DNA from 2 places in the Proteus mirabilis HI4320 genome. Region 2 is predicted to be linked to the other one. Evidence: predicted binding sites of a transcription regulator. Region 2 holds the regulator's gene; the other holds the start of a gene.

Region 1 (5,265 bases), 830 kb from region 2:
CGTGCAATGGATAAACCAAGGCCATTTCCGCCTTCTCTGCCACTGACCATCGGGTAAAAAAGCGTGTCTTGTAGATGAGGAGGAATACCCGCGCCAGTATCAATCACATCAATGCGAGCCACTAGTCGATGACGTTCACCCTGCAGTGTGACTTGGAACGCTGTTCGGGTTCGCAAAATAATAGTTCCCCCAGTTTTCTCCACTGCCTGTAATGCATTACGGGTGATATTTAACAATACCTGCTCAATCTGATCCGGATAGTGTGAAAGCTCAGGTAGACTAGGATCATAATCTTTGAGTAAGGTGACATTTTCAGGGCATTCTAATGTGATAAGTTGTGCAACACGCTCTACAACATGATGAATACTCTGAAAGGTTTTGGTGCCGGGATGTTGTGGACCGAGTAACCTATCCACAAGCGCTCTTAGGCGATCGGCTTGTTCAATAATGACTTGGGTATACTCAGTCAGCGCAGGATCAGGTAATGATTTTGCTAATAATTGAGCCGCCCCTCGTAATCCACCGAGTGGATTTTTAATTTCATGTGCCAGTCCCCTAACCAATTCCCTAGCCGCCATTTGTTGTGCTTGTTGTATCTGCTCTTGGCTTAACCGGCGTTGACTATCCATAGGCGCCAGCTCCAACAAAATGTGTTGCTCGGAAATAGGCTGGGCACTGAGCGACATAGTGTGTGATTGGTTATTAATAACCAAAATCACTTCGTTATCAGTGAAGCTTTGCCCATTTGCTAATGTTTCACGCATTAACTGTTCATCAAAAGAGGAATAACTAAACAGTGCGCTAAAAGGGGTTTCAAATAATTTGCGACGACTTTGAGCCAGTAATTGCAATGCAGCATGGTTTGCATAGCAAATAATAAACTCTTGGTTGATAACCAATACTGAGTGGATTAATGAATCCAAAATAAGTGTGTTATCAGGTAAATCCGCCGTTTCCATATTGAATACTCCCATTGCACCATTTTAGTGCATCTTACCTTTTTTTTCATAAATGAACAGATGCGTAATTTATTAACAGATGCCTCATTAGAGAGAAAAGAGCCCATCCGAAGATGGGCAAAATAGCTTCACGGCAACAAAAAAATCATAAGCAAAGTAAGTACTTTAACTATTGTGCGTTACGCACTGTAATACATTTCAAATTCAAGTGGATGTGGTGCCATACGAACACGCTGCACATCAGTACGTAATAGCTCAAGATAAGCGTCTAAAGCATCATCAGTGAATACACCGCCACGGGTTAAGAATTCACGGTCATTATCAAGGGCATTGAGCGCCTCTTCTAATGAACCTGCCACTGTTGGGATCTCTTTAGCTTCTTCTGGGGGTAAGTCATAGAGGTTTTTATCCATGGCATCACCTGGGTGAATTTTATTGATAATACCATCAAGACCTGCCATTAATTGAGCTGCAAATGCAAGGTAAGGGTTAGCTAAAGGATCTGGGAAACGCACTTCGATACGGCGTGCTTTCATGCTAGCGACTACCGGAATACGAATGGATGCTGAGCGGTTACGGGCAGAATAAGCCAGCATAACAGGGGCTTCAAATCCCGGCACTAAGCGTTTATATGAGTTAGTGGTTGGGTTAGTAAATGCGTTTAATGCACGAGCATGTTTGATAATACCACCAATGTAATACAGCGCCATTTCAGATAATCCGCCATATTTATCACCAGCAAATAAATTGACACCATTTTTAGACAGTGACATGTGGCAGTGCATACCTGAGCCATTATCACCCACTAAAGGTTTTGGCATAAAGGTCGCGGTTTTACCAAATACGTTAGCGACGTTTTGTACTACGTATTTATAAATTTGAGTTTCATCTGCTTTTTTGGTCATGGTATTAAAGCGGGTTGCCACTTCATTTTGACCTGCAGTTGCGACTTCGTGGTGGTGTGCTTCAACCACTAAGCCCATCTCTTCCATGATATTACACATGGTCGAGCGAATATCTTGTGAGGAATCAACCGGAGGGAGAGGGAAGTAACCTCCTTTTACCATTGGGCGATGACCTTTGTTACCTTCTTCATATTGTGTATTGGTATTCCATGCTGCTTCAATATCATTGATGGCATAAGAAGCACCAGAGATATCATTTTTAAAACGAATATCATCAAAAAGGAAGAATTCAGGTTCAGGGCCAAATAGGACGGTGTCAGCGATACCACTTGATTTTAAGTAGTCTTCTGCACGTTTTGAGATAGAGCGCGGGTCACGATCGTAACCTTGCATAGTGCCTGGCTCTAAAACATCACAACGAATAATTAATGTTGGATCTTGGAAAAATGGGTCAAGCATCGCTGTTGTAGCATCAGGCATTAGCACCATATCTGATTCATTAATGCCTTTCCAACCACCAATAGAGGAGCCGTCGAACATTTTTCCTTCTTCAAAGAAATCATCGTTAACTTGATGCGCCGGAATAGTAATATGTTGTTCTTTACCGCGGGTATCAGTGAAACGTAAGTCAATATATCTAACTTTATGTTCTTCAATCATGGATAACACATGTTCAAGGGACATAGTAACTCTCCTGGCGAATGGTTTTATTAAGTGCAGTGGCCTTACACATTTTTCGGTGAATTTTTTGCTCACCTAAATTCTATTGCGAAAAGCATGCCAACTTATCTAAAAAGGGATATATACTGTATTGATGAAGTTTAGTGTAGAATATCCCCCGTGATTTTTTAATTATTGCACAAATTTGGTGCAAATTAAGTCTGAATAGTTGCACAATTTTGGTGCAATCGGTTCAAGACGACTTATTTCTGAGGCGTGAAAAGGATCACAATTCAATTAATTGCATATTGTTAAGCAATCATTATTGTGATCTTGTTTAGTCTCTCGTCTAAAGCGTGTACAATAACACGCTTATTTCTACAATGCCTGAGGCAAATTTTGTGATCGAAAACTTGCGTAATATCGCCATCATCGCCCACGTTGACCATGGTAAAACTACTATTGTCGATAAATTACTACAGCAATCTGGCACGTTCGGTGAACGTGAAACCGTTGCTGAGCGCGTGATGGACTCTAATGATCTCGAAAGAGAGCGCGGAATTACTATTCTTGCGAAAAATACAGCGATTAAATGGAATGACTATCGTATTAATATCGTAGATACCCCAGGACACGCCGACTTCGGTGGTGAGGTAGAACGCGTTATGTCTATGGTAGACAGCGTTCTATTGCTGGTTGACGCGATGGATGGCCCAATGCCACAAACTCGCTTTGTGACACAAAAAGCGTTTGCTAACAACTTAAAACCTATTGTTGTTATCAACAAAGTTGACCGTCCAGGTGCACGCCCTGATTGGGTTGTTGATCAGGTCTTTGATCTGTTTGTTAACTTAGGTGCGACTGACGAACAACTGGATTTCCCAATTATCTATGCATCAGCATTAAATGGTATTGCGGGAACAGATTATAATGACATGGCTGATGATATGACTCCATTATATGAAGCTATCGTCAAATATGTAGAGCCGCCAAAAGTCGATCTGGAGGGGACCTTCCAGATGCAGATTTCTCAGTTAGATTATAATAACTATCTGGGTGTTATCGGTATTGGCCGTATTAAGCGCGGTAAAGTAAAACCTAATCAACAAGTGACTATCATCGATAGCGAAGGTAATACCCGCAACGGTAAAGTAGGTAAAGTATTAGGTCATTTAGGCTTAGAGCGTATCGATGTTGACGTTGCAGAAGCTGGCGACATCATTGCGATTACAGGTTTAGGTGAATTAAATATTTCTGATACGATTTGCGAAGTAGGTGCTGTGGAAGCATTACCTGCATTAGCCGTTGATGAGCCTACTGTTAGCATGTATTTCTGTGTTAATACATCACCATTCTGTGGTCGTGAAGGTAAGTTTGTTACTTCTCGTCAGATTTTAGATCGTCTGAAAAAAGAGTTAGTTCATAACGTAGCACTGCGTGTTGAAGAGACTGAAGATCCAGATGCATTCCGTGTATCAGGTCGTGGTGAATTACACCTATCAGTACTGATTGAAAATATGCGCCGTGAAGGTTACGAATTAGCCGTATCTCGTCCGAAAGTTATCTTCCGCGAGATTGATGGTCGTAAACAAGAGCCTTTCGAACAAGTCACTATCGATATTGAAGAGCAGCACCAAGGTGATGTGATGCAAGCGATGGGTGAGCGTAAAGGTGAAATGCGCGACATGCAACCAGATGGTAAAGGACGTGTACGTTTAGACTACATTATCCCTAGCCGTGGTTTAATTGGCTTCCGTACTGAGTTTATGACGATGACATCAGGTACTGGTTTACTGTACGCAACATTCAGTCATTATGACGATGTGCGCCCAGGTGAAATCGGTCGTCGTAATAATGGTGTGATGATCTCTAATGGTCAGGGTAAAGCCGTTGCTTACGCGCTATATAGCTTACAAGATCGTGGTAAGTTATTTGTTACTCATGGTGCAGAAGTTTATGAAGGCCAAGTTATTGGTATTCATACTCGCTCTAATGACTTAACAGTAAACTGCTTAACAGGTAAAAAACTGACAAATATGCGTGCTTCTGGTACGGATGAAGCGACAACGCTGACGCCACATATCAAGCAAACATTAGAACAAGCATTAGAGTTTATTGATGATGATGAATTAGTGGAAGTGACTCCACAATCTATTCGTTTACGTAAACGTCATCTCTCAGAAAACGATCGTCGTCGTGCTTATCGTAGCAAAGACTAATTTGTTATTCTGATAATATAATTCTTAGGGCGCGTTAAGCGCCCTGAGTTTATAAAACCCCGTCACTTCTGTGAAGTGATCCTAGCTCTACCCTTGCGGTATCGAAAGATTACAGTGCGTACCTGATAAGAGCACCAATCAACGGACTAGAGATTTTTCGATTGCACCATCGAAAGAAGCCCAACCTAACCAGAAGTACCCAACTTAGCTAGTTGCACGAGCTAAGGCACAATAACCGATCATGGAGAAAAGCAAAGACAAGAAGATGTTGTCGCTTCGCTCTGTTTTGATTAGTACCACATTGAGGCATTAGGTTTTTATGCTAAATGCTATAAGTCTTTCATGTGACGTTTTATTGCCTCTTTACTTTCAGTCAGTCATGCTTCTCATTGCTTTTGGGCTTCTTGCTCCTTTTTCCATTGTTCTATTTGCGCCGGACTAAACCGATTTTTCCTTTTATCATTTGGTTGAACCTTTTCCATTTGTGCATCTCAGTCTCGGGTTTTACTTTTTTCGCTTTCA
Region 2 (5,265 bases):
ATTACATATCTTTACCAAGGACAGCATAATAAGCTTTTGGCGTATCAACAACTGTTAGATACACTAAACCTTAAACCAGAACAGACAGCCTATATTGGCGATGATCTGATTGATTTACCGGTAATGGAAAAAGTAGGACTGTCAGTTGCCGTTGCTGATGCCCATCCATTACTCACACCTCGTGCCGACTATGTTACCCATATTTTAGGTGGACGCGGTGCAGTACGAGAATTATGTGATTTGATCCTATTAGCCCAAGGTCGACTTGAAGAAGCTAAAGGTTTATCGATTTAAACGTATAACGACACAGAATGAATAAATTAAAATCCTGGTTTACCCTGATTTTAGCCATTATTGCTCTTGGGCTGATTGGCTGGAACTATACTAACAATACTGAGCTTGATGATGGAAAGATTGTTGAAGATGGTCAACCCACCTACCAATCTAAATCATCAATATCCTTTGTTTATGAACCAACAGGTATACTGGGATATAAACTAGTTGCTGATGATGTCAAAAACTATGCTCAGCAAAAGTTTACATGGTTTACTAATCCTGTCTTAACGACTTATTCGCCGACAGGAGATGCAACATGGACAGTGCGTGCAAATAAAGCCAAACTGACAAACAGTAAAATGCTCTATCTTTATGGCGACGTTCAAATTGATAGTTTAACTGATGACTCCCAACTTCAGCGGATCAACACAGAAAATGCTATCGCAGATCTGGATACACAAGATGTTTCCTCTGATGATGAAGTGACTATTATCGGCGTCGGACTGAAATCAGTCGGCTTAAAAATGCGAGGCAATCTGCGTGAAAAACGTGCAGAGCTGATTGAACAGGTGAACACCTATTATGAGATCCCTAATGAATCGAAAAATCCGTAATACACTAATTATCAGTACGTTATTCTCAATAAGTGTCCCAGTTATGGCACTTAAAGATGATACACAACAACCTATTGTTGTTAATTCCGAGAAACAGTCACTTAATTTAGAAAAAAACATTACCACTTTCACACAAAATGTTGTGGTAAAACAAGGCTCTATTGATATAAGAGCTGATAAAGTAGTGGTTACACGTCCTGGTGGCGATTCTAAAAAAATCGTGATTGAAGCTTTTGGTAACCCTGTGACATTCTATCAGTTACAAGATGATGGTAAACCAATCAAAGGTCGTGGTGATAAAATGACCTATGAGATGGACAAAGAGCTGGTGACCTTAACAGGTAAAGCTTATCTTGAACAATTAGACAGTAATATCACCGGTGATAAAATCACTTATCTCGTACCGACACAACAAATGGAAGCATTTAGCGGTAAGGGAAAACAAGTCACCACCGTTTTACTCCCTTCTCAGTTACAAGAGAAAGGTCCCGGTGTTAACAACAAAGGTAAGTAACACTTTATGGCGCTGTTAAAAGCTGAAAATTTAGCAAAAGCATACAAAGGGCGCACCGTTGTCGGTGATGTGAGCCTCAATGTTAACTCCGGTGAGATTGTTGGCTTACTTGGCCCTAACGGTGCGGGGAAAACCACCACCTTTTATATGGTGGTAGGTATTGTCGCCCGTGATGCGGGTAGCATTACTATCGACGATGAAGATATTACCTTACTCCCGTTACATGAGCGTGCGCGTAAGGGTATTGGTTATTTGCCACAAGAAGCCTCTATTTTTAGACGCTTAAGCGTTTATGACAATATCATGGGAATTTTAGAAATACGCCATGATTTAACGGCCGAACAACGAAAAGATCGTGCAGAAGAGCTACTTGAAGAGTTTAATGTCAGTCACTTACGTAATAGTTTAGGGCAATCTTTATCAGGGGGTGAACGCCGTCGTGTAGAGATAGCACGGGCGCTAGCGGCAAATCCTAAATTTATTTTATTGGATGAGCCTTTTGCCGGTGTTGACCCTATTTCCGTTTTAGATATTAAGAAAATTATCCAACATCTACGCGATTATGGCTTGGGCGTATTAATTACCGACCATAATGTACGCGAAACCTTAGATGTGTGTGAACGTGCTTATATCGTCAGTCAAGGACACCTTATTGCCCATGGTTCACCAGAAGAAATTTTGGCAAATGAGCAAGTTAAACGTGTTTACTTAGGTGAAGGCTTCCGCCTGTGATCTGAGTGACACTTTTATTTCGTCACGGATGACAACATAAGAGGATCCATCGCATCACTATGAAACAAAGTCTGCAACTTCGTCTTAGTCAGCAATTGGCCATGACGCCACAGCTCCAACAGGCTATTCGTTTGTTGCAACTTTCTACGCTTGAATTACAACAAGAAATTCAACAAGCCCTTGAATCTAACCCATTGCTTGAACAAGAAGACGATCAAGCGGATGTAACGCATTCTGATAGCTCATCAACACAAGAGAGTGATGATAGTACACCAGACAATGAGCGTGATAATGAGGTGTTAGATACCCTAGATGCACTAGAGCAAAAGGAGATGCCTGACGATCTTCCTCTCGATACCCAATGGGAAGAAATTTACACCGCAGGCACCCCTTCAGGCACCAGTAATGATTATGCGGCTGATGAATTACCACTCTATCAAGGTGAAACCACGGCTTCACTGCAAGATTACCTAACTTGGCAAGCTGACCTAACACCTTTTACTGATACTGATCGTGCTATCGCGACAAGCATTATTGATGCTGTCGATGAAACAGGATATTTAACAGTTTCAACAGATGACATTCTTGCCGGAATGGGTGATGATGAGTTAGAGCTTGATGAGATTGAAGCGGTATTAAAGCGTATTCAACGCTTTGATCCCGTAGGTGTCGCTGCCAGAGACTTAAAAGAGTGTCTGTTAATTCAATTGTCGACATTTCCAACTAATACACCTTATTTGAAAGAGACTCAACTTGTTATTGAGCACTATTTAGCGTTATTAGGTAATCGTGATTTTCGCCAATTAATGCGTCACACTAAGCTACGTGAAGAGACATTAAAAGTAGTGATTGAGACCATTCAATCTCTTGATCCAAAACCGGGTTTAAGTATTGATACAGAGGAATCACAGTATGTTATTCCTGATGTACTGGTAAAAAAATCAGGAGAACACTGGCAAGTTGAGTTAAATACGGATAGCATTCCCCGCCTACGCATAAATGAGACTTATGCAGCGCTTGGGCAATCAGCTCAAAACGAAAGCGATGGGAAATTTATTCGTGACAATTTACAAGAGGCTAAATGGCTGATAAAAAGCTTAGAAAGCCGTAATGAGACATTATTAAAAGTCGCTCATTGCATTGTTGACACACAGCAGGCGTTTTTCGAATTCGGTGAAGAGCATATGAAACCCCTTGTTTTGGCCGATATTGCAGAACAGGTTGAGATGCACGAGTCCACCATTTCTCGCGTTACAACGCAAAAATATTTGCATTGTCCTCGGGGAATTTTCGAATTGAAGTATTTTTTCTCAAGCCACGTAAATACTGATAACGGAGGTGAAGCCTCTTCAACAGCAATTCGGGCTTTAGTGAAGAAACTAATCGCAGCAGAAAACCCAGCGAAACCACTAAGTGATAGTAAACTGGCAAATATGCTCGCCGAGCTTGGTATACAGGTTGCTCGACGAACTGTTGCGAAATATAGAGAGTCATTATCCATCCCGCCTTCAAATCAACGTAAAGAGTTGGTTTGAGCATAATTGAGAAGGAAGACACTATGGAACTTCAAATCACTGGTCATAATATTGAATTAACTGATGCTCTGCGTGATACCGTCAAAGCAAAAAGCGCTAAATTACCTCAGTTCTTTGACAAAATTAATAACGTCCAAGTTATCCTCAAAGTCGAAAAAGTGACTAAAATTGCGGAAGCGACGATTCAAGTAAATGGCGGTGAATTACATGCCTCTGCGGAAGCAGAAGATATGTACGCAGCAATTGATGGATTAATGGATAAACTGGCTCGTCAATTAACCAAACACAAAGATAAACTGAGACAACATTAATTCATTTCCCATTGTAAAATGGGAATACAATCGGCGATGTTAGGGTGTTATTGATGTCGCGTTTGTTCAATTAAAAACAGCGCCTAAATAATCCGCTAACAAAAACCAGATGTCACTCTGTGGCATCTGGTTTGCTGGTCTAAGTGAATAAGACAATGAACAACGATACAAAGATGAATATTAGCGACGTACTTACTCTGGCATGTACACATAACAATGTGCATTGCACAAGTAAAAAACGCGCGTTAGAAATTATCAGTGAGAATGCAGCTCAAGCACTGAATTTACCAGAAACACTGATTTTTGAGGCTTTATTAACGCGTGAAAAAGTCGGTACAACAGGGATAGGGGGTGGATTGGCTATCCCTCATGGGCGTATTGAAAGTGATGAAACTGAAAAAGTTGTTGGTGTGTTTCTTCACCTAAGCGAGCCTATTGCCTTCGACGCTATTGATAATCAACCTGTCGATTTGTTGTTTGCATTACTCGTTCCTGCAACACAATGTAAGGAACATTTACACACACTGTCTTTGATTGCAAAACAGTTGGCTGACAAAAATTTATGTCGCCGACTACGCTCCGCACAAAGTGATGAAGAGCTTTATCAGATTATCACAGAATAAACCTAATGGGTTTGGGTTTATCAGGACGCGAATAGCATACAGTGGAATGATATTCATCACTGGGAAATTAAGGGGAGCTACCTCATGGTGCTGATGATAGTCAGCGGACGCTCTGGTTCAGGTAAGTCAGTCGCTTTGCGTGCGCTTGAGGACATGGGATTTTATTGTGTTGATAACTTACCTGTCGATCTGTTACCGGAGCTTGCGAAAACACTGGCTGAGCGTGATGCTGCCGCTGCCGCAGTCAGTATTGACGTACGTAATATGCCAGAATCACCGGAGATTTTCGAAAAGGCGCTGGAAAGTTTACCCGCGGAATATTCTCCACAACTGTTATTTTTAGATGCTGATAGAAATACGCTGATCCGCCGTTATAGTGATACTCGACGCCTACACCCTCTTTCAACGAAAAACCTCTCGCTAGAAATGGCGATTGATACAGAGAGTGATCTGCTCGAACCTTTACGATCACGGGCTGACCTGATTATTGATACCTCAGAGATGTCCGTGCATGAATTAGCCGAAATGCTACGTACACGCTTACTCGGTAAACGTGAACGCGAATTGACCATGGTATTTGAGTCTTTCGGTTTTAAACATGGTATTCCTATCGATGCTGATTATGTCTTTGATGTACGATTTTTACCTAATCCCCACTGG

Evidence for each region. The regulator sigma-54, encoded in region 2, starts transcription at its own class of promoters, with help from an activator protein. The targets are predictions, from matches to a motif close to GTTGGCACANNTTTCGCTNT.
Region 1: glnA (glutamate--ammonia ligase) is a predicted target of sigma-54. The motif match lies at 2,630-2,649, and genes of this name have one in related genera.

The regions. Positions count from the first base shown of each region.
Region 1 is NC_010554.1:3,157,644-3,162,908, reverse strand. Features, by position in the region: gene glnL (nitrogen regulation protein NR(II)) at 1-959, opposite strand, end outside; gene glnA (glutamate--ammonia ligase) at 1,139-2,548, opposite strand; gene typA (ribosome-dependent GTPase TypA) at 2,908-4,743, shown strand.
Region 2 is NC_010554.1:3,983,692-3,988,956, reverse strand. Features, by position in the region: gene kdsC (3-deoxy-manno-octulosonate-8-phosphatase KdsC) at 1-294, shown strand, start outside; gene lptC (LPS export ABC transporter periplasmic protein LptC) at 312-890, shown strand; gene lptA (lipopolysaccharide ABC transporter substrate-binding protein LptA) at 871-1,404, shown strand; gene lptB (LPS export ABC transporter ATP-binding protein) at 1,411-2,136, shown strand; gene rpoN (RNA polymerase factor sigma-54) at 2,196-3,671, shown strand; gene hpf (ribosome hibernation promoting factor) at 3,695-3,982, shown strand; gene ptsN (PTS IIA-like nitrogen regulatory protein PtsN) at 4,138-4,605, shown strand; gene rapZ (RNase adapter RapZ) at 4,690-5,265, shown strand, end outside.